DNA from 3 places in the Priestia sp. FSL P4-0332 genome. Region 1 is predicted to be linked to each of the others. Evidence: predicted binding sites of a transcription regulator. Region 1 holds the regulator's gene; each other region holds the start of a gene.
What was found. Region 1 encodes Rex, which represses fermentation and respiration genes when NADH is low (regulators of the CRP and FNR family bind a similar motif). Its sites were predicted from a motif close to TTGTGAAATATTTCACAA; they were not measured.
Positions count from the first base shown of each region.

Region 1 (8,313 bases):
CTTTTCTCTGTTCAATAATATGTATGTTACAATACGAGCAAGAAGAAATTACTAACTTCACAGTACTTCTTCGACATATATACATAAAAACCTTTTAAAGGAGTATAGAAGATTGGAAAAACGTTATTGGTATGTTATCCTCACCTACATCCTTATGCAGTTTTCAGGAGTTGTTGGTATACCGCTGTTAAAATTAACAGGAATGTTTGATCAATATCCAGTTCGAACAGCGAATGTCATGCTTTTGACTTATTGGACCATCATTAGCTTTATCCTTGGTTTACTTATTGTCTTACTGCTGCTGCGCCGTGACATGTCCATGCGTATAGAACATGCGGGAACAACGGTAACTGTTGTCTGGTCAGTCCTTGGGGTGTTCTTGGCTATGGCTGGTCAAGCTGTAGCAGGTATGATTGAGCACGCTCTTGGCATTACCCAAGTATCTGAAAACACACAAAATATTGTTAATCTTGTTAAAGCAACGCCGTTCCTCATTGTCGTTACGTCTGTTATTGGACCAATTCTAGAAGAGATTATTTTTCGAAAGATTATTTTCGGCTCTCTTCACAAACGATATAATTTTTTTATCTCTGCATTTATTAGTTCCCTTATTTTCGCTGCCGTACACTGGGATTTTAAACATTTGCTCGTGTATACAGCCATGGGATTTGTATTTGCATTCCTTTATGCAAGAACAAAACTAATTATTGTACCCATTATTGCTCACGTGTTGATGAATACAATCGTTATTTTATCTCAAACTATTTTTGCAGATAAAATTATAGAAATGCAAAAGCAAGCAGAACAAATGCAGTTTATTTTTGGAGGCATGTTTTTATGAAGAATATCCCTTTAACACGAGGGTTTATTTATATTATTATGGGGATTTTATTCACCTACCTGGCCATTCAAAATGCTCAGGAAACCGTGTGGAACTTCCCTACGATCTTATTTGCACTCGTAGCCGCATTCGATTTCAGATTTGCGGTTCGCATTTTTATCTTGCACTATAAAATTAAAAAGTTGCAGCAGCAATATAAAAATCAAGATGATTCATCTAAATAAAAAAAACCACTGTTTCAGTGGTTTTTTTACATACTAACATCTTCTCTTTCTTGCTCTGCCCTTGCCTTTAACACTTTGCGATACGAAATGCGGGAAATAATGATGCTGATTTCATACAAAATTAAGAGCGGCACTGTCACCATCATGTGCGAGAGCAATTCCGGTGGTGTAATAAGTGCGGCAATAACTAGCAGTACGAAATAGGCATACTTTCGAATTTGAGATAAAAACATAGGCGTTATAATTCCTAATCGCGTCAAAAACATGACGACGACAGGAAGCTGAAACAACAGGCCAAAAGGCAGTGTGAGCTGCATTAAAAAAGAAAAGTATTCATTAATGCCAATCACTTGGTTTACATTCAGCTCATCAGAAACGCGCGTCATAAAATCGACGACAAATGGAAACAACACAAAATAAGAAAAAGAGACACCGCCGATAAAGAGAAAAATGGAAACAGGAATATATCCAAGCGTTACCTTACGCTCTTTTTCATATAAACCAGGACTAATAAATGCCCAAAGTTGATACAGTGCAACAGGAGCTGCAAGTACACAGCCGATAATAACAGCAAACTGCATATAAATCTTAACTGGATCTGTTAGCCTAAATGCATTCATCGTTAAATTTTTTGCCTCATCAGCATGCTGTAAATAGACAATAACCTTATCCGCTATAAAAAAGCCGCCAATTGTGGCAATGACAAAGAAAAATAAAACAATTAAAATGCGTTTTCGCAGCTCTCCTATATGATCATATATTGACATTTCTTGTTCAGTCATACTATGATCACCCTTTTACTCTTTGTCATCTACTTGACGCTGTTTATCTTTTTCACGATCTTCTGATGCACCGCTAGCGGCATGCTTAAACTCTCTAAGCGTTTGCCCGACTGACCTTCCTAGCTCCGGTAACCGTTTCGGTCCAAAAATAAGCAGTGCTACAATCGCAATAATAATCCAACTGCCTGCTCCAATCCCCATATTCCCACTCTCCTTATTAATTTAGACTTAAGGAAATCGTAACACAGTCCACCTTATTCAACAGGATAATTTTTCAAAAAATAGACAAGCGACTGTAATTCTACAGCAAGATCAATATGATGTAGTCGAATCTCATCCGGTACGTTTAAGCGTGCAGGAGTGAAGTTTAGAATCCCTTTAATTCCGCAGTTCACTAAACGATCGGTAATTTGCTGAGCAACAGTGGCAGGAACGGTTAAAATCGCCACTGAGATATCATCACTCATATAATCTTCCAATTGGTCAAGGTGATAAACCGGCACGTCACCTACTTTTGTACCGACTTTATCTTCTATCACATCAAAAGCGCACTCAATTTTGGTGTTATTATTTTTAATAAAATTATAATTTAAAAAGGCCGTTCCCAGATTCCCCACGCCAATCAGTGCTACTTTCGTTACTTCATCTTGGTCTAACGTTTTACGGAAAAATGTAAGTAAATAATTCACATTGTAGCCGTATCCCTTTTTCCCTAATGCTCCAAAGTAAGAAAAGTCCCGACGAATAGTAGCAGAATCAACTTTCACTGCCTCACTTAACTCTGCTGACGAAACACGCTGTTTACCAGAAGCATGCAAGTTTTTTAAAAAACGATAATAAAGCGGCAATCGTTTAGCCGTTGCTTGTGGTATTTTTAATTGTTCAGTGTTCACGTTGTACCCCCTCAGTTCATGTATGTCATTACTAACATTTTCAAGTCATATTGCATTACCTTTCACAAAGCATCAACCGCTTTGAGGTAGCGCTTCCAATTCTCTCTCTTTTCTCTTGTTTTATATATACTCCGCTTCACACCCCGACGGCTTTTGTCTATCCAGCACTATTTAAAGTCGTTAGCTAGAACGAAGCAATTAGCCCTTCAAAGGATTCGTTTGTTAGTCATGACGGATTTTCTACATCCATCATATATAAGTTCAGAGATGCACTTATCTCTTATTTTAACATAGTATCCTGTATAAAATGTGCACGTAAAATCATTTTATTTCATGAATCAAAACATTCGCTTCACCATTTGTCCTTGTCCCTGTACAAATTACAAACGCTTGTAGGAAGAACTTGTAGTTGAAAATATGTTAAAATACACTATGGATATACTACTAGAGGTGAAAAAATGATTATTCTACAATTGAACGGTATTACAAAATACTATGGGGCAGAACCCATTTTATCGAATATAAAGTTAGAAGTACAATCAAAAGACCGCATTGCCCTAGTGGGACGAAACGGTGCTGGTAAATCAACTTTATTAAAAATTATTGCTGAGCAGCTTTCTTATGACAGCGGAGAAATTATTAAACCTAAAGGTGTTTCCATTGATTATATGGGACAAGATACAGTTCTTGAGTCAACACTCTCCATATGGGAAGAAATGATGACTGTCTTTGCTCCGTTAAAGAAGATGGAAAAAGAATTACGTACGCTTGAAACGAAGATGGGCGATCCAGACATTTTTAATGATTCAGTTCAATACGAAAAACTAACCAAAGAGTACGATCAGCTTCAAGTAACGTTCAAAGATTTAGGCGGCTATCAATATGAAGCGGATACACGATCTATTCTTCACGGTTTCCGTTTTTCAAACTTTGACTATAGCACCCCTATTTCCTCCTTGAGCGGTGGACAAAAAACACGCTTGGCGCTTGCAAAACTGCTTTTAACAAAGCCGGACTTGCTTATTCTCGATGAGCCTACCAACCACTTAGATATTGAAACTTTAGCATGGCTGGAACAGTTTCTGCAAGGGTATGAAGGAGCTATTTTAATTGTTTCACACGATCGTTACTTCCTTGATAAAGTCGTAAATCAAGTGTATGAAGTCACACAAAAAACAACGGTGAAGTACACGGGCAACTACTCTAAATACCTTGTACAAAAAGCAGAGCGATATGAAAAAGAGTTGCGTCAGTACGAAAAGCAGCAAGATGAAGTCGCAAAACTGAATGATTTTATTCAGCGAAACATCGCCCGCGCATCGACTACAAAACGTGCGCAAAGCAGACGTAAACAGCTCGATCGAATGGAGTTAATAAATCGACCTAACGAAGGCGAAAAATCAGCTAGTTTTTCGTTTGAAATTGAGCGTCAAAGCGGAAATGAAGTCTTAAATCTCGAAAACGTGTCTATTGGATATGATGAACACAAATATATTGTTCAGCAGGCAAACCTTCGGATTAAAAAAGGTGAAAGCCTTGCGTTGGTTGGCCCTAATGGAGTTGGGAAATCTACGTTATTAAAAGGTATTGTGGATAAACTAAGCTTCAAGACTGGAACCATTTCTTTTGGCTCAAACGTAATGGTTGGTTATTACGACCAAGAGCAAGCTAATTTAACGTCTAATAAGACCGTTTTAAATGAGCTTTGGGATGACTACCCATCCAAACCTGAAAAAGAAATTCGTACAGCGCTTGGAAATTTTCTGTTTTCAGGTGATGATGTACTGAAAATCGTTTCCACGCTTAGCGGTGGTGAAAAAGCACGTTTGGCTCTTGCGAAGCTTATGCTTCAAAAAGCTAATTTCTTAATTTTAGATGAACCTACTAACCATCTTGATTTAGATAGCAAACAAGTACTCGAGAATGCGTTAATCGATTACCCAGGAACTCTGTTATTTGTTTCACATGACCGTTATTTTATTAACCGTATTGCAAACAAAATAGCAGAGCTATCTCCTGAAGGAGTAGAAGAATTTCTTGGAGATTATGACTATTATGTAGAAAAGAAAGCAGAAATAGAGGAAATCAAAGAATTAGAAAATATAAAAGCAAACGAAGAACGTACTGTAAAAGTAGATAAACAGTCCTATAAACAAGATAAAGAACAAAAGAAATTGATGAGGCAGCGAACGCGCCGCATTGAAGAAATTGAAACTGAAGTAAACAAATTAGAAGCCGCACAAGCGGAGAATGAAGAACTTCTTTGTGATCCCGAAATTTATCAAAACCACGAAGAAGTATCAAGATTAAACGGTGAAAATGAAAAAATTTCTTCACAGTTATCCACATTAATGGAAGAGTGGGAAGAATTACAGCTTCTTCTAGAAGAATAGCCTATATTTTTTCGTATTTATTCATCCTATTTACTTGTTCATGCGCTTTAGAACAAGCTTTATCCACTCTGTGAATAAATAGTGGATATCTGTCTGATTTTTATAATTAAAACTTGTTGATAACAGGTCCGTGTACTGAGTGCACGGACTTTTCCACATAATTATCCACAGTTAATTCTAAATTTATTGAATATTGTTGATAAATCATTTTTATCCACAAAAAAGACGAATGAGAAATGAATCTCATTCGTCTCTTACTCTTCCAAGTCCAAACCGGGGTTTGCGTTTAATGACATATCTGAACGTTTTCCTTGAGCAAATCGTACACTTGCTGCTGCTCCAATCATTGCGGCATTATCCGTGCATAGAGACAGCGGCGGGATAATAAGCTCAATGTTTGATAATGGTGCAAATGCCTCTTCTAGCGCTGCTCTAAGTCCTTTATTAGCAGCAACCCCTCCTGCTACTAACACTTGCTTAACGTTATATTCCTTTGCAGCTTTAACGGTTTTAGTTACTAACACATCAATAACACTCGCTTGAAAGCTAGCAGCAAGCGTTTGGGGAAGAATTTCTTCACCTTTTTGCTTCGCGTTGTGGACAGTGTTAATAACTGCTGATTTTAACCCACTGAAACTAAAATCATAGGATCCTTCTTCTAGCCAAGCACGCGGCAAATCAATTAATGGCTCTCCTTCATGTGCAAGGCGGTCAATATGCGGTCCGCCTGGATATGGAAGGTTTAACGTGCGGGCTACTTTATCGTAGGCTTCTCCTGCTGCATCATCTCTCGTTTCACCAATCACTTTAAACTGACCGTGACTTTCCATGTATACAAGCTCCGTATGCCCTCCAGATACAACTAGTGATAAAAGCGGGAATTCTAATTTTTTGATTAACTGATTTGCATAAATATGTCCTGCAATATGATGAACACCAATTAATGGCTTCTGATGTGCAAATGCTAGCGCTTTGGCTGCATTTACGCCAATAAGAAGTGCTCCCACAAGCCCAGGTCCTTCCGTTACAGCTATTGCATCAATATCTGCAAACGTCAAGTTCGCTTGATTTAAAGTTTCTTCAACTACTACCGTAATTTGTTCTACATGATGACGAGATGCAATCTCCGGTACGACACCGCCAAATCGTTTATGGCTTTCTATTTGTGATGCCACCACATTGGCTACAATTTCATGACCGTTTCGAATCACGGCTGCTGCTGTCTCATCACAGCTTGTTTCTAATGCTAAAATTAATTGATTTTTACTCATAAATTCACCCACATAACTAATGCATCCTCATTGTTATCAGAATAATAATTCTTACGAATACCTCCAGGTTTAAAACCTAGCTTTTGATACAATGATTGTGCAATATGATTAGATACCCTAACTTCTAATGTCATTGACGTAGCACCTAGTTTTCGAAGAACGTCCATCACGTTGCGCAGCAGCAATTCACCGAGTCCCTTACCTCGGTAGTCTGGCAATAGCGCAATGTTGGTTACATGTGCTTCGTCAATAACAATCCACGTTCCGCAATACCCAATAATATTTTCTCCTTCTTCCATCACAATGTAAGTTGAAAATTGATTATTGGTTAACTCATTTTGAAACGCTTCTGAACTCCAAGGTGTCGTAAAAGACTTCTCTTCGATTTTCACTACTTGATCAATATCTTTAACTTCCATTAAACGAAACTTAATTGTTAGTTTCATGTTTATACCTTCTTTTATCCTTTTTGCTGTGAAGCAAGCCAGTTGGCTTCGGCTTCAGCTAAACGAATGTAGTTCGGAACAAAAGTATGCACAGACTGCGGGTCTTTCTTCATTCCTAAGAAAGCCAATTCACTTGGTCTTGGATTAAACTGCTGAACATGAGCAAATACAGCTTGTTCACCCAACACTTCTTTTAACGCCTCTTCATGCATGGGAAGATCATTGCCTATGAATAAAATAGGTTTGTTGTATGACTTTAAATGTTCCGCCCAGTCCTTATTAATAACAAGTCGATCACTTTCAACTTCTAGAAGACCTCGTTCGTTATTCCATTCATATAGTCCTGTATAAAGCTGTTGACGGCGCGCATCAAATAACGGGGCAATATATCCATCAAAATAGCGACCGTTTGCTGCTAGTGCCTCAAGGCTAGATACACCTATTAAAGGAATATTTAAAGTCCAAGCAAGTGTCTTGGCAATGGTAACGCCAATGCGTACACCTGTATAAGACCCAGGACCGTGCGCCACTACAATGCGGTCTAGCTCGCTTGGCGCAATATCACAATCTTTTAACAGAGATTCCACAGCGTTCATCACACGAACGGAGTGATTCTTTTTTAGATTCGTAATAATTTCTCCAATCACTTTGTTTTCTTCAACGACAGCAACACCCATGACAAAATTGGATGTATCAATGGCTAACATTTTCATCTTTTAAAAAGCTCCTTACATATTTCAACGTACCGACTCCCCATCGCTTTTACAAGGATTTTACGAGTCGTTTCGTTTTCATGGTAAATATTGATTTGAATATATTCATTAGGAAGCTGCTCTTCAATCAGATGAGCCCACTCCACGACCGTCACGCCATCTCCTTCAAAATACTCATCGAACCCTAGGTCTTCAAATTCATCCCCTAGACGGTACACATCCATATGATAAAGAGGAAGGCGACCGCTTTTGTATTCTTTAATGATAGTAAATGTCGGGCTATTCACATTGCGTTCAATTCCTAATCCTTTAGCTAAACTTTTTGTGAATGTTGTCTTTCCAGCCCCCAAATCGCCTTCGAGCAGCAGCACGTCACCAGCTTCTAATAAAGTTGCTAGACGAGCAGCCAGCTGATTAGTTTCATCAGGAGACGTAGACATAAACGTAAATTCGTTAATCTCTGTCATTCATTCAGAACCTCATTTCAATCTGTATATATATATTGTAAACGTTGTGGACTATACATATCCAGTAAGAAATCCAACAATCTTTAACATCGCAATTCTATAAAGAAATTTCTTTGTATATAAAAAATTCCTTAGGATTGCTCCTAAGGACGGTAAAGTTTTATATAAAAATGGTTCAAACAATAAAAAAGACGAAACACATTGTTTCGTTTCTAAAAAATGGCGGTCCCGACGGGAATCGAACCCGCGATCTCCTGCGTGACAGGCAGGCATGTTAACCGCT
Region 1 covers NZ_JBBOUA010000001.1:215,543-223,855, reverse strand. Annotated here, with positions in the region: gene MKY06_RS01320 (CPBP family intramembrane glutamic endopeptidase) at 113-841, shown strand; gene MKY06_RS01315 (YdiK family protein) at 838-1,065, shown strand; gene tatC (twin-arginine translocase subunit TatC) at 1,092-1,847, opposite strand; gene tatA (twin-arginine translocase TatA/TatE family subunit) at 1,863-2,048, opposite strand; gene MKY06_RS01300 (redox-sensing transcriptional repressor Rex) at 2,102-2,740, opposite strand; gene MKY06_RS01295 (ABC-F family ATP-binding cassette domain-containing protein) at 3,199-5,133, shown strand; gene tsaD (tRNA (adenosine(37)-N6)-threonylcarbamoyltransferase complex transferase subunit TsaD) at 5,388-6,404, opposite strand; gene rimI (ribosomal protein S18-alanine N-acetyltransferase) at 6,401-6,850, opposite strand; gene tsaB (tRNA (adenosine(37)-N6)-threonylcarbamoyltransferase complex dimerization subunit type 1 TsaB) at 6,865-7,563, opposite strand; gene tsaE (tRNA (adenosine(37)-N6)-threonylcarbamoyltransferase complex ATPase subunit type 1 TsaE) at 7,560-8,030, opposite strand; tRNA gene MKY06_RS01270 (tRNA-Asp) at 8,251-8,313, opposite strand, start outside.

Region 2 (8,313 bases), 4.9 Mb from region 1:
TAGTCGGAAATAATACACCTGTATTTTTCATCCGAGATGCGATTAAATTTCCTGACTTTATTCATACACAAAAACGCGATCCACGCACACATTTAAAAAACCCGACGGCCGTTTGGGATTTCTGGTCTTTATCTCCTGAATCTTTGCATCAAGTTTCTATTTTAATGTCTGACCGCGGTATCCCGGCAACTTTACGCCATATGCATGGATTTGGCAGCCACACATTTAAATGGGTTAATGCCGAAGGAGATGGCGTTTGGGTAAAATATCACTTTAAAACAGAGCAAGGCGTAAAAAATCTGTCTCCAGACGTAGCTGCAAAGCTAGCTGGTGAAAATCCAGATTATCATACTGAAGATTTATTTAATGCCATTGAAAAAGGCGATTTCCCTTCATGGAAGCTGTACGTTCAGATTATGCCATTAGAAGACGCTGATACGTATCGCTTTGATCCGTTTGACGTAACAAAGGTTTGGTCACAAAAAGACTACCCGTTAATTGAAGTAGGTCGCATGGTCTTGGACCGCAATCCAGAAAATTATTTTGCCGAAGTGGAGCAAGCTACATTCTCACCTGGAACGCTTGTACCAGGAATTGACGTATCACCTGATAAAATGCTGCAAGGTCGACTATTCGCATACAGCGATGCACATCGCTACCGCGTGGGTGCTAACCACCAAGCGCTACCGATTAACCGTCCGCGCAATGAAGTAAATAACTATCAGCGTGATGGTCAAATGCGCTTTGACGATAACGGCGGCCGTTCTGTTTACTACGAGCCAAACAGCTTTGGTGGTCCGACAGAATCTCATGAAAACAAACAAGCGGCATACCCTGTTTCAGGCGTTGCCGATAGTGTTGCATATGATCATAACGACCATTACACGCAAGCAGGTGACTTATACCGCCTTCTAAGCGAAGACGAGCGTACACGACTAGTTGCAAACATCGTTGAAGCTATGAAGCCTGTAGAAAAAGAAGAGATTAAACTGCGTCAAATTCAGCACTTCTACAAAGCGGATCCAGAGTATGGAACACGCGTTGCAGACGGTTTAGGATTATCTGTTCCGCAGCAAGTAAAATAAAGAGATCAGTTTTCCAAATGAGAAAATAAAGGTATTTTTCTCATTTTAGATTTTCATTTATTATCAATTAGTTTAACATTTTATCACTAAATAAGTATCCATATTTTATGGATACTTATTTAAATTCTTGTAAAAAGAGGAAGGGATGAAGAAATGATTGGACAAAAAATAAGATGTAATCAGTGTGATAGAGAAATAAAAGTACTAAAGCACAGTACACTTTGCGGTTGCGGAATAAAATTACGAACGCTAAAAAAAGAGAAGCAACCAGCATAATGAGGTTGCTTCTCTTTTTTTACTAGATATGCTGTTTATATTCACTCACATTAAAGAGTAATCGTTACTTTAAATAAATCTCCGTCAATTTCAATATTCAGTTTTCCTCCGTGCAAATCAATAATTGACTTAGCAATAGCTAAACCAAGTCTAGAGTCTTTGGTTTACCTCGAGGTATCCCCACTTTTAAAACGTTCAAACCGCTCCTCGTTTACAACTAGAATCGCATATTCGTCCATTGATTTCTCACTCTCCTTTCAAAAGTATGTCATGGGTCATTTCGTCTATGGGTTTTACTGTAAACTGCATTTTTTAAGAAAAAAGAAGAAAAAATTTTAAGATTTTCTTAAGCTTCATATGTTGAAAAAGGTTTAAAGAATAGGGATAACAGGAACGTTAAAAGAAAAAATATAATCAATTCCTCATTTGATTCTAAAGAACTATCCGTGAGCGATTATATCTTTTTATTTAAAAGGAGGATGATTTAACTTGGAACGGAATCATACAATTATGCAATTTTTCGAATGGCATGTGCCAGCTGATGGCGAGCATTGGCAACGCCTCAAAGAGCTCGCTCCTCAACTAAAAGAACAAGGAATTGATTCCGTGTGGATTCCCCCTGTTACAAAAGGTGTTTCATCAGAGGATAATGGCTACGGCGTTTACGACTTATACGATCTTGGCGAATTTGATCAAAAAGGAACCGTTCGTACAAAGTATGGAACCAAGCAAGAGCTGCATGATGCGATTGATGCCTGTCATAATCACGGAATTAATGTCTATGTGGATATTGTGATGAATCATAAAGCTGCAGCAGATGAAAAAGAAACGTTCCACGTCATTGAAGTGGATCCCATGAACCGAACAGAAGAAATTTCTGAACCTTTTGAAATTGAAGGGTGGACAAAGTTTACATTTGAAGGGCGCGGCGATCAATATTCTTCTTTCAAATGGAACTTTAATCATTTTAACGGCACTGATTACGATGATAAAAATGGAAAAGAAGGCGTTTTTCGTATTGCCGGGGAAAACAAAAGCTGGAACGAAAATGTCGATCAAGAGTTTGGCAACTACGATTATTTAATGTTTGCGAATATTGATTACGATCACCCTGAAGTTCGAGAAGAAATGATCAAATGGGGAAAATGGTTAGCAGACACCCTGCAGTGCGACGGTTATCGATTAGACGCCATTAAACATATTAACCACGATTTTATTAAAGAGTTTGCCCACGAATTGTCCTCTTCTCAAGAAAAGCCATTTTATTTTGTGGGAGAGTTTTGGAATCCAGAGTTAACAGCCTGTCAGGAATTCCTAGACGTGATTGATTATCAAATTGATTTGTTTGACGTATCGCTGCACTATAAACTGCATGAAGCCTCTCAGCAAGGAAGAGATTTTGATTTAACCACAATTTTTGATGATACATTAGTCAAGACTCACCCTTTGAATGTTGTCACATTTGTAGATAACCATGACTCTCAGCCAAATGAATCTTTAGAATCTTGGGTAGAAGATTGGTTCAAACAAAGTGCTTACGCTCTAATTTTACTTCGTGAAGACGGCTATCCTTGTGTGTTTTACGGAGACTATTTTGGGATAGGCGGAGAGCACCCTATTGAGGGAAAAGAAAAAGATATTTCCGCTCTCTTGCATGTACGCTATGACAAAGCATACGGTCAGCAAGACGATTATTTTGATCACCCGAATACCATTGGATGGGTAAGGCATGGTGTAGAGGAATTTGAGAAGTCTGGATGCGCTGTGGTGATGTCAAACGGCGAAGATGGCGAAAAGAGAATGTTCGTCGGCGAACACCGAAGTGGACAAACGTGGATCGACTTCACAAACAACCGAGAAGATCAAGTTGTGATTGAAGAAGATGGCTACGGACAGTTTCCTGTAAATGGCGGCTCTGTATCCGTTTGGGCTGAAGCATAAAAAAAACAGTGGCCTGCGCCACTGTTTTTTTTACCATAGACCGAGCAGTTTCCACCACAAGCCGCCAATTCCAATCCAAATGATAATATGAATAATTGAAATTAAAAAGCCGAGCGACCACCATTTTTGCTGCGTTACATATCCACTACCGAAGAACACCGGTGCCGGTCCACTGCCGTAGTGAGTTAAACAGCCAAATAAATTGCTAAAGAACGCTAAAATTAATGCTGACAGTAACGGAGGCGCACCAGCGGCCACGATGACAGATAAAAATGCTGCGTACATAGCGCTGACGTGAGCCGTATTACTCGCAAAAAAGTAGTGAGAATAAAAATACGCAACAGCTAGTACAATCAACGCCGTCATCCAAGACATATGACTAACAGTGCCTTTCATCAGATCACTGAACCAAGGAATCATGCCTAGATCATTTAAGAAGGTTGCCATCATAACCAACACAGCAAACCAAACTAATGTATCCCATGCTCCCTGTTCTTTTTTGATGTCCGACCAGCTTAGTACTTGCGTTAAAAGCAGCGTACATAGACCAATAAAAGCAGTTGTTGTTGCATTAATATTTAAATTAGCTCCAAAAATCCACAGCACAAGAAGAAGTAAAAATACGCCAATCATGTACCATTCTTCTTTCTTTAGCGGACCCATCTCATTTAATTTTTTTACTGCAATTTCAGATGCTTCCGGTGTTTCTTTTAATTCTGGCGGATACAGCTTATAAATAACAAGCGGAATAACAATTAAACTAATAATTCCAGGTACAATTGCAGCCGCTGCCCAGCCAACCCATGAAATAGTCTTTCCTGTAATTTGTTCCGTCATTTTAACAGCAAGAGGATTGGCCGCCATTGCTGTTACAAACATAGCGGATGTGATCATATCTCCTTGAAACGATACTTTTGTTAAGAAAGCACCGACTCTGCGCTCCGTACCGTCTCCAGTTCTCGATCCATATGTTTCGGATAAAGAACGAATGATTGGAAGAATAATTCCTCCAGCTCGTGCTGTATTAGACGGCATTGCAGGTGATAAAAGCAAGTCACTTACGATAAGAGAATACGATAATCCCAACGTCTTTTTACCGAACAAACGAACGAAGATATAGGCAACCCTTGTTCCTAGACCAGTCTTAATAAAACCTCTAGAAATAAAGAATGCAATAACGATTAACCAAATCGTCGTATTTTGAAAACCGCTGAGCGATTGTTCAAGTGTTAATGTATTAGTTAATACAATAATGGTTAAAGATAAAATAGCTACACTGCCTAATGGCAATGGTTTAATGATAAGCCCTACGATAGTAGCCACAAAAATAGCGAATAAGTGCCAAGCCTTCACATCAAGTCCGGACGGAGGTGTAATAAACCATAAAACAAGTCCGATTGCCAGACAAATTAATAAAGGAATAAATTTCACTTCGCCGGCAGGCTTTTTTGTTATTTCAGCCATAATCTTTCTCCTTTCATGTTTTTTAATAATAGTAGTAGTATGCTCTTTCTACTTCGTACCCAATACTTATCCCATTTAAAATAAAATAATTGTAAAAATACGTTTCGTAAGGATGATATTGTAAAATTGTGAAGTATTGAGCATAATTCCTTTATTATTTTATCATATATATTGACAATATTTATCTCCTACCTTCATTTTGTCCCCTTCAAATAGCTTGTAATCGTTATTTTATCAAAAATAAATAAACTGCATGAGTTCATCATGCAGCCTTGCATTTAGCGATTTATTTTTTGAATAAACACGACTTTTAAATAATTACCTGACTTAAATTCTTTTATTGTTTTAAAATCAGATGGAAGAGCGAACTGCTCCATCATTTTGTACCGTTCCCCTTTTTCATTAAAAGCTTTTTCAATAAACGAATGGAATTTTTTCATATCAAAATTGCTTGCATTCGTAGATGCTACAATGACACCGTTTGGCTTTGTAAGCGCAATGGCTTCTTTTAATAAATCTTTGTAGTCTTTTGCCGCGCTAAACGTATGCTTTTTCGACTTAGCAAAGCTTGGCGGATCTAGCACCACAAGATCGAAGGTCATGTTCTTCTTGACCGCATATTTAAAATACTTGAAAACATCTTCTACGATAATGTCCTGTGCTTCGTGATCAATTCCATTTACACTAAATTGCTCAATTGTTTTTGCCAAGCTGCGGTTGGCTAAATCGACACTTGTTGTTTTCGCAGCTCCTCCAAGAGCGGCCGCCACTGAAAATGCGCCTGTATACGAAAACATATTTAGCACGGTCTTTCCTTTTGCATATTTATCTCGAATCGTTTTACGGACGTCTCGCTGATCTAAAAAGACTCCCACCATCGCTCCGTCATTTAAGTAAACGGCAAAACGAATACCATTTTCTTTTACAATTAAAGGGAATTCACCTTTATCCCCTGCTACAAAATCATCTTCTTCAATATACTGCCCCTTTACGTTAAAACGTTTTTTCTGGTACAGCCCTTTAAAGTTAGGCGCAGACTTTAAGGCTTCAATGACGTATTCTTTAAATTGATAAATTCCTTCACTATACCAACTCATGACGTAATATCCGTCATAATAATCAATAATCAAGCCGCCGATTCCGTCACCTTCACTATTAAATATGCGAAAAGCAGTTGTGTCTTCAGACGCATAAAAGTCATGACGAGATGAAATAGCTTGCTGAATTTTTCTAGCAAAAAACGCCGCGTCAATTTGCTCACTTTTCTTCTTCGTAAGAATCCATCCGTAGCCTTTGTTTTGTTTTCCATAATAGCCTTTGGCTAAAAATTGATTCTTGGGAGTAACTAAGTTAATAATAACCCCTTCTTCTTGCAGTTTATGACCATCAACAAGCGCATCTTTTTCAATGAGTGGATAACCCTTGTTCACTTTTTTAATAAAAGCTTCTTTGGCTATAACTTGTACTTCTTTTCTCATGTGTACACCCTATCTATTTAATTTATTTCATTCTAGTTCTATCCATTTTACAACAATAATCTACATTTATCTTAACATAGATAAACAGCCCCGTTTCTAGTTATAAATAGAAAAGCAGAGGATGCCTTGAAGCACCCTCTGCTTGATATGAATGAAAAATGAAATGTATGTTTTATGTTTTAAGATAAAAAATTATGAGCACTCTTGTCCCGTATAAGCATCGAACTTAAGCGTCTGCTGCTTGCTTCCGCTAACTAAGGTTACTACGTATACAGTTATTGAGTTTTCTGTTATAAGCTCAATATGCTCTACTTTTCCTTCTTGATGTTTTAAAGCAAGATCTTTTACAGCGTTCTCCGTTAACAGTTGAAGCTTATCTTGTTTTACATTTGTGATTTCACCCGAAACCGCATCGATTGTAACCGTGTATTCCGTATTATCTTTGATTATTTTCACTGTGAAAATCGCTGCATTTTGATCATATTCTACCATTTTCACCTTACCTGCATATGTAGCCAATGCAAGATCTTTTGCATCTTGTCTCGTTAATACCTTCACTTCTTGCTGAGAAGTATTAACTACTTTTCCTGTGAAAGCATCTAACGTTACTGTATATTGAGTGCTATTTTTAAGAATCACTGCGACATACTGACTAGCGGATTCTTTAAATTCTAGACTATATACGTAACCACTATATTGTTTAACAATTGCTTCTTTTATTTTTTGCTCTGACATTAGCTGCAGCTCTTTTTTATTCTCATGAATGACTTTTCCCGTTAGACCATCTACAGTTAACGTATATTCTACTTTGCCATCTACTACAGTTAACGTATATTCACGCGTTTCTTTGTTAAAGGTAATAGATTGAATAGCGCCTTTATACTGCTTAGAAACAGATTCTTTCACTTGATTTTGTGCCCATAACTTCACTTCTTGCTTCTTTACTACTTTTCCAGTGCTCGCACTTACTTCTACAATTCTTTGCTCCAGGTTATTCGTTACAATTGTAATTACATACACACTTGATTCCTGCTTAAATTCCGTAGACGTAACTGTCCCTTTGCAATCTTGTAGAGCAATACCTTTTGCCTGAGCTTGCGAGATACTCACATGTTCAGTTGCTTCTGCTTTAGCTGTCTTCATTTCTGCAGCGTGACTCGTTGTAATAGAGCTAAATGCAATTGCAGTTCCTAAAGCAGATGTAGACAATACTTTTGCCCATTTAATCATCCTTGAATTTCCTCCTTTTTCACCATTAGACTTTCCGTCTAATTTATGGCGTTTTATCTAGTACGCCGTCCATTATGCAAAAGATTTCTGAGAATAAGACGAATAGAAGCTTAAAGTTAGCTGAAGATATAAGAATAGCTACTATTTTTCAGCTTGCTTTCAGCTATTATTCAGTGCTGTTTCAGATAAAAAAGCATAATAGAAAGTAGAGGAGCAAAGGAGTTTTCAACATGATGGAACAACTAAAAGGAATTAAAGTCTTGCTTATAGATGACGAACCAACTATTTTACAGTTTTTATCTTTGGGTTTAACGAATGAAGGATTTGATATTAAAGCTACCCAAGACGGAATTGAAGGAATTAATGTAGCCAAAGAATTCAAGCCCCATATCGCTATTGTAGATGTTATGCTTCCAGGAATGGATGGATTTGAAGTATGCCGCTTGTTGAAGAAAATGGGGAATATAGCTGTCATTATGCTAACAGCAAAAGATCAAGTAGACGATCGAGTAAAAGGGCTGACTATTGGAGCAGATGATTATATGGTCAAACCTTTCAGTTTTGAAGAACTTCTTGCGCGCATTCAAGCTAGAATCCGCAATCAATTTCCCAACTTATTAGACGAAGTATCAATCGGTCCATTTAAAATTGATGACCGCCGCAAAGAAATTAAATACCTTAATCACATACTTGATTTATCCCCTACTGAATATGCACTCTTAAAATTCTTGGTTATTAATCACGGTCTCGTACTAAGTAAATCCACCATTTTAGATCGAGTGTGGGGATATGATTTTGGAGGAGAAGAAAACATTGTAGAAGTATACATTCGATCACTG
Region 2 covers NZ_JBBOUA010000001.1:5,090,799-5,099,111, forward strand. Annotated here, with positions in the region: gene katA (catalase KatA) at 1-1,085, shown strand, start outside; partial or broken gene MKY06_RS30740 (ATP-binding protein) at 1,412-1,567, opposite strand; gene MKY06_RS26670 (alpha-amylase) at 1,851-3,302, shown strand; gene MKY06_RS26675 (anion permease) at 3,333-4,766, opposite strand; gene MKY06_RS26680 (class I SAM-dependent rRNA methyltransferase) at 5,045-6,244, opposite strand; gene MKY06_RS26685 (PepSY domain-containing protein) at 6,437-7,474, opposite strand; gene MKY06_RS26690 (response regulator transcription factor) at 7,708-8,313, shown strand, end outside.
Region 2: MKY06_RS26675 (anion permease) is a predicted target of Rex. The motif match lies at 4,893-4,910, and genes of this name have one in related genera.

Region 3 (8,313 bases), 2.4 Mb from region 1:
CTGGGGACTCATGTCGTGGATGCCTACATATCTAGCCGAAGTAAGACATCTGAATTTAACGGACATCGGTTTTCTTTCCGCTATCCCAGCATTTGTAGGTATTATCGGGATGTTTGTTAGCGGCTTTGTTTTAGACAAGCTTCCGGATGGAAAAGACAAGACGATAGCGGCGGTGTTTGGTTTACTGATGGGCGTTTTTCTTTGCTTAATGGCCATTTCACCTAGCGTAGGCATGTTTATCGTTTTTCAAAGTGCAGTCACCTTACTGTTTTCGTTTAATGTGATTTTAATCGCTTCAGCTCCTTTAAAAATGTTGCCTGAATCAGTGGTCGGTTCAGCAAATGGTTTTATTAATACAGGAGCTCAAGCAGCCGGCGTATTAACACCGATGCTCATTGGCTTTTTAGTACAATCGTTTGGCGGGTCGTATAATGCAGCATTTGCTTTATTAATTATCTGTGCTCTTGTCTGTGCTATTTCGTTGTTTTCGATTCGACCTGCAAAAGTGGTAGTGGAAACACAAAACGCTGTTAAATAATGAAGAAAAAAGGAGAGGGTTTCATGGATATTATAAAAGAAGTCGAAAAACTTATTGAAAAAAAGCGAAACGAGCTAACTCAAATCAGTGATCAAATATGGGAATATGCAGAAACGAGGTTTGAAGAGTATAAGTCGGCACAGCTGATCTGCGACATGTTAGAAAAAGAAGAGTTTACGCTTCGTACACATATTGCCAACCTTGAAACAGGTTTTATTGGAAGCTACGGGCACGGTTATCCGATCATCGCTATTCTCGGTGAGTACGATGCGCTTACCGGGCTGAGTCAAAGAGATAAATGTGCAGTAGCAGATCCACTCAAAAAAAACGGAAATGGCCATGGGTGTGGACATAACCTACTTGGTGTAGGCTCACTAGCAGCTGCACTTGCTGTCAAAGAATATTTAAAAGAAAAAAATGTTCCGGGGACCGTTCGATACTATGGATGTCCAGCCGAAGAAAGTGGTTACGGAAAGACGTATATGGTACGAGAAGGATTTTTTCAAGATGTAGACGTCGCGTTTTCATGGCATCCGGCTACCGTTAATGGTGTTATGCACACGTCATCGAATGCGGTTATGCAAGCAACTTTTAAATTTAAAGGAAGAAGCAGTCATGCAGCTGCTAGTCCTCATCTTGGCAGAAGCGCTTTAGACGCTGTAGAGTTGATGAATATTGGTGTAAATTATATGCGTGAACATATGATAGATGAAGCGCGCGTACACTATGCCATTACAAATAGCGGAGGCATCTCTCCTAATGTTGTTCAAGCAGAAGCGGAAGTGATGTACTTAATTCGTGCTCCGAAGCCATCTCAAGTAAAAGAACTTTATGAACGGGTTGTGAAAATTGCAAAGGGAGCGGCTTTAATGACTGAAACACAAATGGAACAGCAAATTCAAGGAGCCTGCGCTAACCTAATTCCAAATCAAACAATGGAGCAGCTGATGCATAAGCAAATGATGCAGATAAATTTGGCTGAAGTGAAACAAGAAGAAATAGCTTTTGCCAAAGCTATTTACGAGTCTACATCCGCTGAAGATAAAGAAGCAGCAAAAAAACAAGTGGGTTCACTGCTAGACAGAGCTTTAGCGGATCATCCAGTCTTCAACCAAATTGCTCCTATGTCTAAAAATGTTTCCTTCATGACAGGATCAACTGATGTCGCAGACGTTAGCTGGAATGTTCCAACTGCACAGTGCGTGACCGCAACGTGGGCTTATGCTACCCCGTTTCATACATGGCAAGCTGTTGCTCAAGGGAAAACGGAGTATGCCCATGATGCAATGTTATTGGCTGGAAAAGCCATCGCGGCTACGGCAATTGAAATGATAGAAAATCAAGAGCTGATTAGTCAAGCGAAACAAGAGCTGGAGGATAGGCTAGAAGGGGAAAGCTATGAATGTCTTGTGCCTTCGCATATACAGCCACCTAATTACTCAGAAAGTGAGGAGGAAGACTACAGCGTGGTATAAAAAACGAGGCGGGGAAAAACGTATTTTCGTGTAAGGAAGATCCGAACGATGAATCGTTCGGATTTTTTTATTGTTAGGTTGAACGCAGGTTTCATTTATCCCGTTTGTTCTTCCTTAGATTGGATCGATGTAGTTATGGCTCAATCTCTTTTTTTGTTTTCATTAAAAATAAATGGTTAAAAATATATCTCTTTGCTGAACCTAACCCTATCTAATTGTTTAGGAAAAGAGGTAAAAAAACATGAGAGCATATAAAGTAGAAAAAGATGGGTCAATTTCAACTTCACTAAAAGGAAAATCAGTTTTATCCACTTCTTATTTAAATAAAGGTTCTGCCTTTACTGAAGAAGAAAGAGAAAACCTTCATCTGCAGGGACTTCTTCCTCCAACGGTTTTAACGTTAGAAGAACAGGTGAAGAGAGCATATGAGCAGTTCAAGAAAGCACCGAATGATCTTCAAAAAAATAATTCGTTGAATGATCTACATAACCGAAACGTCGTCTTATTTTATCGTTTATTAACCGATCATTTAAGTGAAATGCTTCCTATTATTTACACGCCTACTGTAGGTCAATCCATTCAAGAATACAGCCATGAATACCACCGTCCTGACGGACTATATTTATCTGTAAATGAAGCGGATCGATTAAGTGATGCGATTGAAAACTTAGGACTCGACAGCGAAGATATTGATTTGCTTGTTGTAACGGATTCAGAAAGTATTCTCGGCATTGGGGATTGGGGTGTAGGAGGGATAAATATTGCAGTTGGAAAGTTAGCGGTCTACACAGCTGCAGCAGGAATTGACCCAAGCCGCGTACTGCCTGTTGTTCTCGACATGGGGACCAATAACAAAAAGCTTCTTGAAGATCCTTTGTATTTAGGAAATCGTCATGAACGAGTAAAAGGAGAAGACTATAATCGTTTTATTGCTCAATTTGTAAAAGAAATAACGACCAAGTTTCCTAAAGCGCTTCTTCATTGGGAGGATCTTGGGAATATTAACGCGCGTCACATTATGAAAGAATACGGCGATAAAATTTTAACGTTTAATGATGATATTCAAGGAACGGGAGTAATTACTCTTGCAGCCGTTTTAACAGCAGTGCGTATTACAGGAACGCCTTTAAAAGATCAGAGGGTTGTTGTATTTGGACCGGGATCTGCTGGAATTGGGAATGCTGATCGTATTCATAGTGCGATGATGCTTGAAGGGCTGTCTGAAGAAGAAGCATATGATCGTTTTTGGGCATATGATTACAGAGGTCTGTTAACCGAAGATATGGAAGATTTAGCTCCTTTTCAACAGCCGTATGTTCGCCAAAATGAAGAGATTAAAGAATGGGAAAAAGATAATGAAAATAAAATTTCACTGTTGGAGCTTGTCAAGCAAGTGAAGCCAACGATTTTAATTGGAACGTCAGGCGTCACGGATGCTTTTACCGAAGAAATTATTAAAGAAATGGCAAAGCATGTAGAGCGCCCGGTGATTATGCCGCTTTCAAACCCAACTAAACTTGCTGAAGCTGTTCCGGAAAATATTATAAAATGGACGGAAGGAAAAGCCCTTATTGCAACGGGAAGTCCATTTGAACCCGTTGAATATAACGGGCACACTTATGAAATCGGACAGGCTAATAATGCGTTTGTATTTCCGGGCCTTGGTTTAGGTGCAATTGTGGTTCGCGCTCAAAAGTTTACTGAATCTATGTTTGCAGAAGCAGCCAATGCAGTAGCGCGTATAGCAGAAACAGATACAAAAGGAGATACGCTTCTTCCCAACATTAAAGATCTTCAAAAAGTATCAAAGGCGGTTGCTGTAGCAGTTGCCGATGCTGCTGTAAAAGATAACGTAGCAACTGTTGCCGAGCAAAATGTAAATGAACTTGTAGAAGCAGCGGTATGGCAGCCTGTTTATAAACCGGTTAAGGCAAAAAATGAATGAGGTGAATGATAAATGAGCATAGGTCAAATTTTTCTCATTCTCGCGCCTATCTTTTTTGTCATTTTGCTTGGTTATTTAGCAGGGCACTTTAAAAAATTTGATAAGCAAACGTCTAAGGGGCTCAACACATTAGTAACGAAGTTTGCGCTTCCTGCACACCTATTTGTAGGTGTAACGACAACGCCAAGAAAAACACTCATAGACGAATGGCCGTTTTTAGTAGCGCTGATTTTAGGAATCGTCGGGTTTTATCTCATTATATTGCTCGTCGTGAAGTATGCAGGGAAGCATACGTTAACTGCCTCTTCTATGTTTGCCCTAAACTCAGCTCAGCCAACGTTTGCTTTTATGGGCATCCCAGTACTCGGAGGATTGTTCGGTGCAGGCGCAGTAGCGATTCCAATTGCCATAACAGGAATCGTGGTGAATGCGATTTTAGATCCGCTGGCAACGATTTTAGGAACCGTTGGACAACGGGGGCGAAAAGAAGGGGAAGAGAAAACAAGTTTATTTAAAGTAACGGTTCATTCCATTTTGCATGGTTTATCTGAGCCTTTGGCATGTGTACCGTTAATTGGGGTGATTTTAACGCTTTGCGGCTTTCAGTCACCTAAACTTTTACAGGATATGCTTGATCAAATCGGAAGTATCACATCGGGAGCGGCTTTGTTTGCGGTAGGAGTAACGATTGGAATTGGAAAAATTAACTTCAGTAAAGGCGCGCTTGGGATAGCTGTCTTAAAAGTGGCGGTTCAACCCATCGTTATGCTCGGAATTGCAGTATGGATAGGGCTGTCTTCAGATGAAGTGACAAAAGCTATTTTACTGGTAGCTTTTCCTGGGTCTGCTGTAGCTGCGATGATTGCTTTGCGGTTTGAAAGTTTGGAAAACGAAACCGCATCTGCTTTTGTCATTAGTGCTATTTTATCGTTGATTACGCTGCCGCTTCTTATTTCTTGGCTTATGTAAATAAAAAAACGAAAGAGGAGAATTCCTCTTTCGTTTTAAGCCGGATTAATAAGCTAATGCAAATAATCCTTTGATATGAGATAAGTAACGAACGTTACTTGCTTCTTTCATAAGTGATGCTGGTAAACCTTTTAATTGCGTTTTGTTTCCGCCGATTGTACCAATTGCATCTTTGCGTCCAAGACTTCCTAGTGTACCAGAGAAGACAGGAACGAATGATTCCATTGCTCCGCCGCGAATAGCTACTGCTAAGTTCACGCCTACAACTTCACCCATTTGCCAAGCTAATTGAGCAGTAGGTGGGTAAGGGCGACCTTCTGGACCCATTACAACCGCTGAGTCACCAGCAAGGAATACATCTTTATGAGATGTAGATTGTAAGAATTCATTTACAAGTGCACGACCGCGGTTTACTTCGATACCTGAGTTAGCAACTACAGAGTTACCTTGAACTCCGCCAGTCCATACCATTGTTTTTGTTTCAATTTTGCTGCCGTCTTTAAGTTCAACAGTTGTAGCATCCATTTTTGTTACAGGTGTACCAGTAACAAATGTAACGCCACGTTTTGTTAAGCTTGATTGAGCGCGCTCTACTAATTCAGCAGGGAAGCCTGGAAGAACTGTAGGAGCTGCTTCTACACAGTATAGAGAAATTTCTTTTGGATCAACACCGTGTTTTAGACATAGGCTTGGCATTAAGTCAGCGTATTCACCAACAAGTTCGATACCTGTTAATCCGCCACCGCCAACTACGATTGTACCGTCAGCTTTATTTTTTGTTTTGCTGTATTCAGCGATACAAGCTTCTACGTGTGCACGTAAACGGTTTGCATCATTTACTGATTTAAGAACGAAGCTGTGCTCTTCTAAACCAGGGATACCGAAGTAAGCAGTTTCACTACCTAACGCTGTAACAAGGTAGTCGTAGCTTAATTTTGTACCATCTTCAAGAGATACTTCACGTTGATCTGGTGAGATTTCTTTTACCGTTGCAATTTTTAAATCAACGTTGTAGTTTTTAAGTAATTTATCAAGTGGTAAAGCTACCGCTTGTTCAGAAACGCCGCCTACAGCTAGACGGTGTAATTCTGTAATGATTTGGTGAGTAGCAAAACGGTTCACTACTGTAATTTTTGCTTCATCCGCACTTAGGTGTTGGCGAGCTGTCATTGCAGTTAATAAACCACCGTAACCGCCGCCTAAAATTAAAATATGTTTTGACATAGTCGATCCTCCGTCCACACTTTTTAATGAAAATTATTTTTGTTTTTCGTTTGTAATGTCTAAATACGCTTGTGCAAAGCGGAATAGTTTTTGAGCTTGTGGATCTTTAAGCATGCGTAATAAACCGAATAAACCGATTGAATTAGAAGCATTTGCTTCTGCACGATCGTTTGCTTCGATTGCAGTAGCTGCAAGACCTTTTACTGTTCCTTCTACTGGCTCGATAAATTCTTTTACTCCACCAAGTAGATCTTCTTTTAATACGTCGTCAGTTAATAATGATTGCGCAACGTCGTAAGTTTTTGTAAGCACCGTTACCATTTCAGATAATTTTGGTAAATTATCTACAAGAACAGTAAGAGCTTCTTGTACTTCAGGCTTTAACAATTGATCTAACACATCCGCTTGACCTTTGTTAACTGCCGCTTCTGTTTGTACAGCAGCATTTTCCTCTGCAGCTGATTTTTGAATAGTTGATTGAGACATGAAAAGTCCTCCTTTGCTGGATACTGTTGCATATGTAGTTCCTAGTTATCTGCTAGACTTTCAAACTACATTGTGAAGTTGTGAAATCTTGCACATAATTCTATTTTAATTTTAATACGAGATAAAATCAACTCATTTTGTTGAAAAAATAAGTGAAGAACCTCGTAACCCTTTGTTTAATAAAAGTTTATAAAAAATAAAGCGAATAATTGCCTAGGTAAATAAAATTAAAATAGGGAACTAACATGATTCCTCTTCCTACGATAAAACAAATAACGTCATATTTCAACACATAGGAACTTAATATTCTATAAGTATTAAAAAGATAGGGCGCATTTACTATTTAAAGAGTTTTCAAAAAATTACATTGACTTACTATAGTGTTCTACATATAATCATAATATAACATCTTATGTAAGGAGATATAACATGGTTATAGTGGATGAACTTTATCATAATGTGGTCATTACATTGCCTCAATTAAAATTAATTGAATTTATAATGAAGTTAAAAGAAGCTAAAGCACAAGAAATAGAAGATATAAAAACGAAAATTAGTAAATACGAAGAGAAGAAACGTGCTGAAGAAGCTTGGTATCAATCACTATCACCGTTTCGTAAATTTTTTACCGGGCGTCCTTTAAGTCAGCATCAAGCGGTCGAGTATATGGTATACGTAAAGGAACGCTTTAAAAAAATTGATCACCTTAAAGCACAAATGCGAGAACTTCATGAAGTTCTTGAATTAATAAAAGCGGAAAATGAAGAAACAAGTGAAATTACGCTTTCGCCTGCTATTGTACAAGAAATAAAACGATTAAAAAGCAGTGGAGGCGTTGGGATATGAGTGTTAATGAACTAAGTTTAGGGATAAATACAACGTGGGTCGTGTTAACAGCGGCGATGATTTTGTTAATGGAAGGCGGCTTTGCCTTGCTAGAGGCAGGTTTTGTCCGCTATAAAAATAGCGTGAATATTATTATGAAAGTATTCGCTGATATTACAATAGGAACGCTTTGTTTCTATTTAATTGGTTTTGGATTAATGTACGGTGATGATTTAGGTGGAGTTGTCGGTAAAAGCGGTTTTGCGCTCTCAGGTAATTTATCGCACCTTGACATTCCAATTGGGCTTGAAACGTTTTGGCTGTTTCAATGTGCGTTTGTTATTGCGGTCATTTCTATCGTTTCTGGAGCGGTGGCAGAACGAATTAATTTCCGCGCATATCTTTTATATGCGATTTTGATGACTACATTTATTTATCCTATAGCTGGCCACTGGATTTGGGGAGGCGGATGGATTAGTAAGTTAGGGATGCTTGATTTTGCCGGTTCGGCAGTTATCCATGCTCTTGGCGGTTTTTCAGCTTTAGCAGCTGCAATAATGATTGGACCGAGAAAAGGGAAGTTCACGAAAAATGGAATTAGTTCTGTTTCTCTTCCAAGCAATTTGCCGCTTGCATCAGTGGGTGCTTTTTTATTATGGTTTGGATGGTTCGGGTTTAATGCAGGAAGTACGCTAAGTGCCACTGACGTTAGAATTGGTCACATTGCTATTGTCACAATGTTATCAGCAGCAGCAGGCGGAGCAGCTACTTTATTTTATACTTTATTTCGCTACAACCGTTCAGATGCACCTTCTGTAATAAATGGATCGCTTGCTGGACTGGTTGGCATT
Region 3 covers NZ_JBBOUA010000001.1:2,649,755-2,658,067, reverse strand. Annotated here, with positions in the region: gene MKY06_RS13480 (MFS transporter) at 1-538, shown strand, start outside; gene MKY06_RS13475 (M20 family metallopeptidase) at 562-2,013, shown strand; gene MKY06_RS13470 (NAD-dependent malic enzyme) at 2,255-3,958, shown strand; gene MKY06_RS13465 (AEC family transporter) at 3,971-4,927, shown strand; gene MKY06_RS13460 (NAD(P)/FAD-dependent oxidoreductase) at 4,973-6,151, opposite strand; gene MKY06_RS13455 (DUF1641 domain-containing protein) at 6,185-6,637, opposite strand; gene MKY06_RS13450 (hypothetical protein) at 7,067-7,483, shown strand; gene MKY06_RS13445 (ammonium transporter) at 7,480-8,313, shown strand, end outside.
Region 3: MKY06_RS13455 (DUF1641 domain-containing protein) is a predicted target of Rex. The motif match lies at 6,716-6,733, and genes of this name have one in related genera.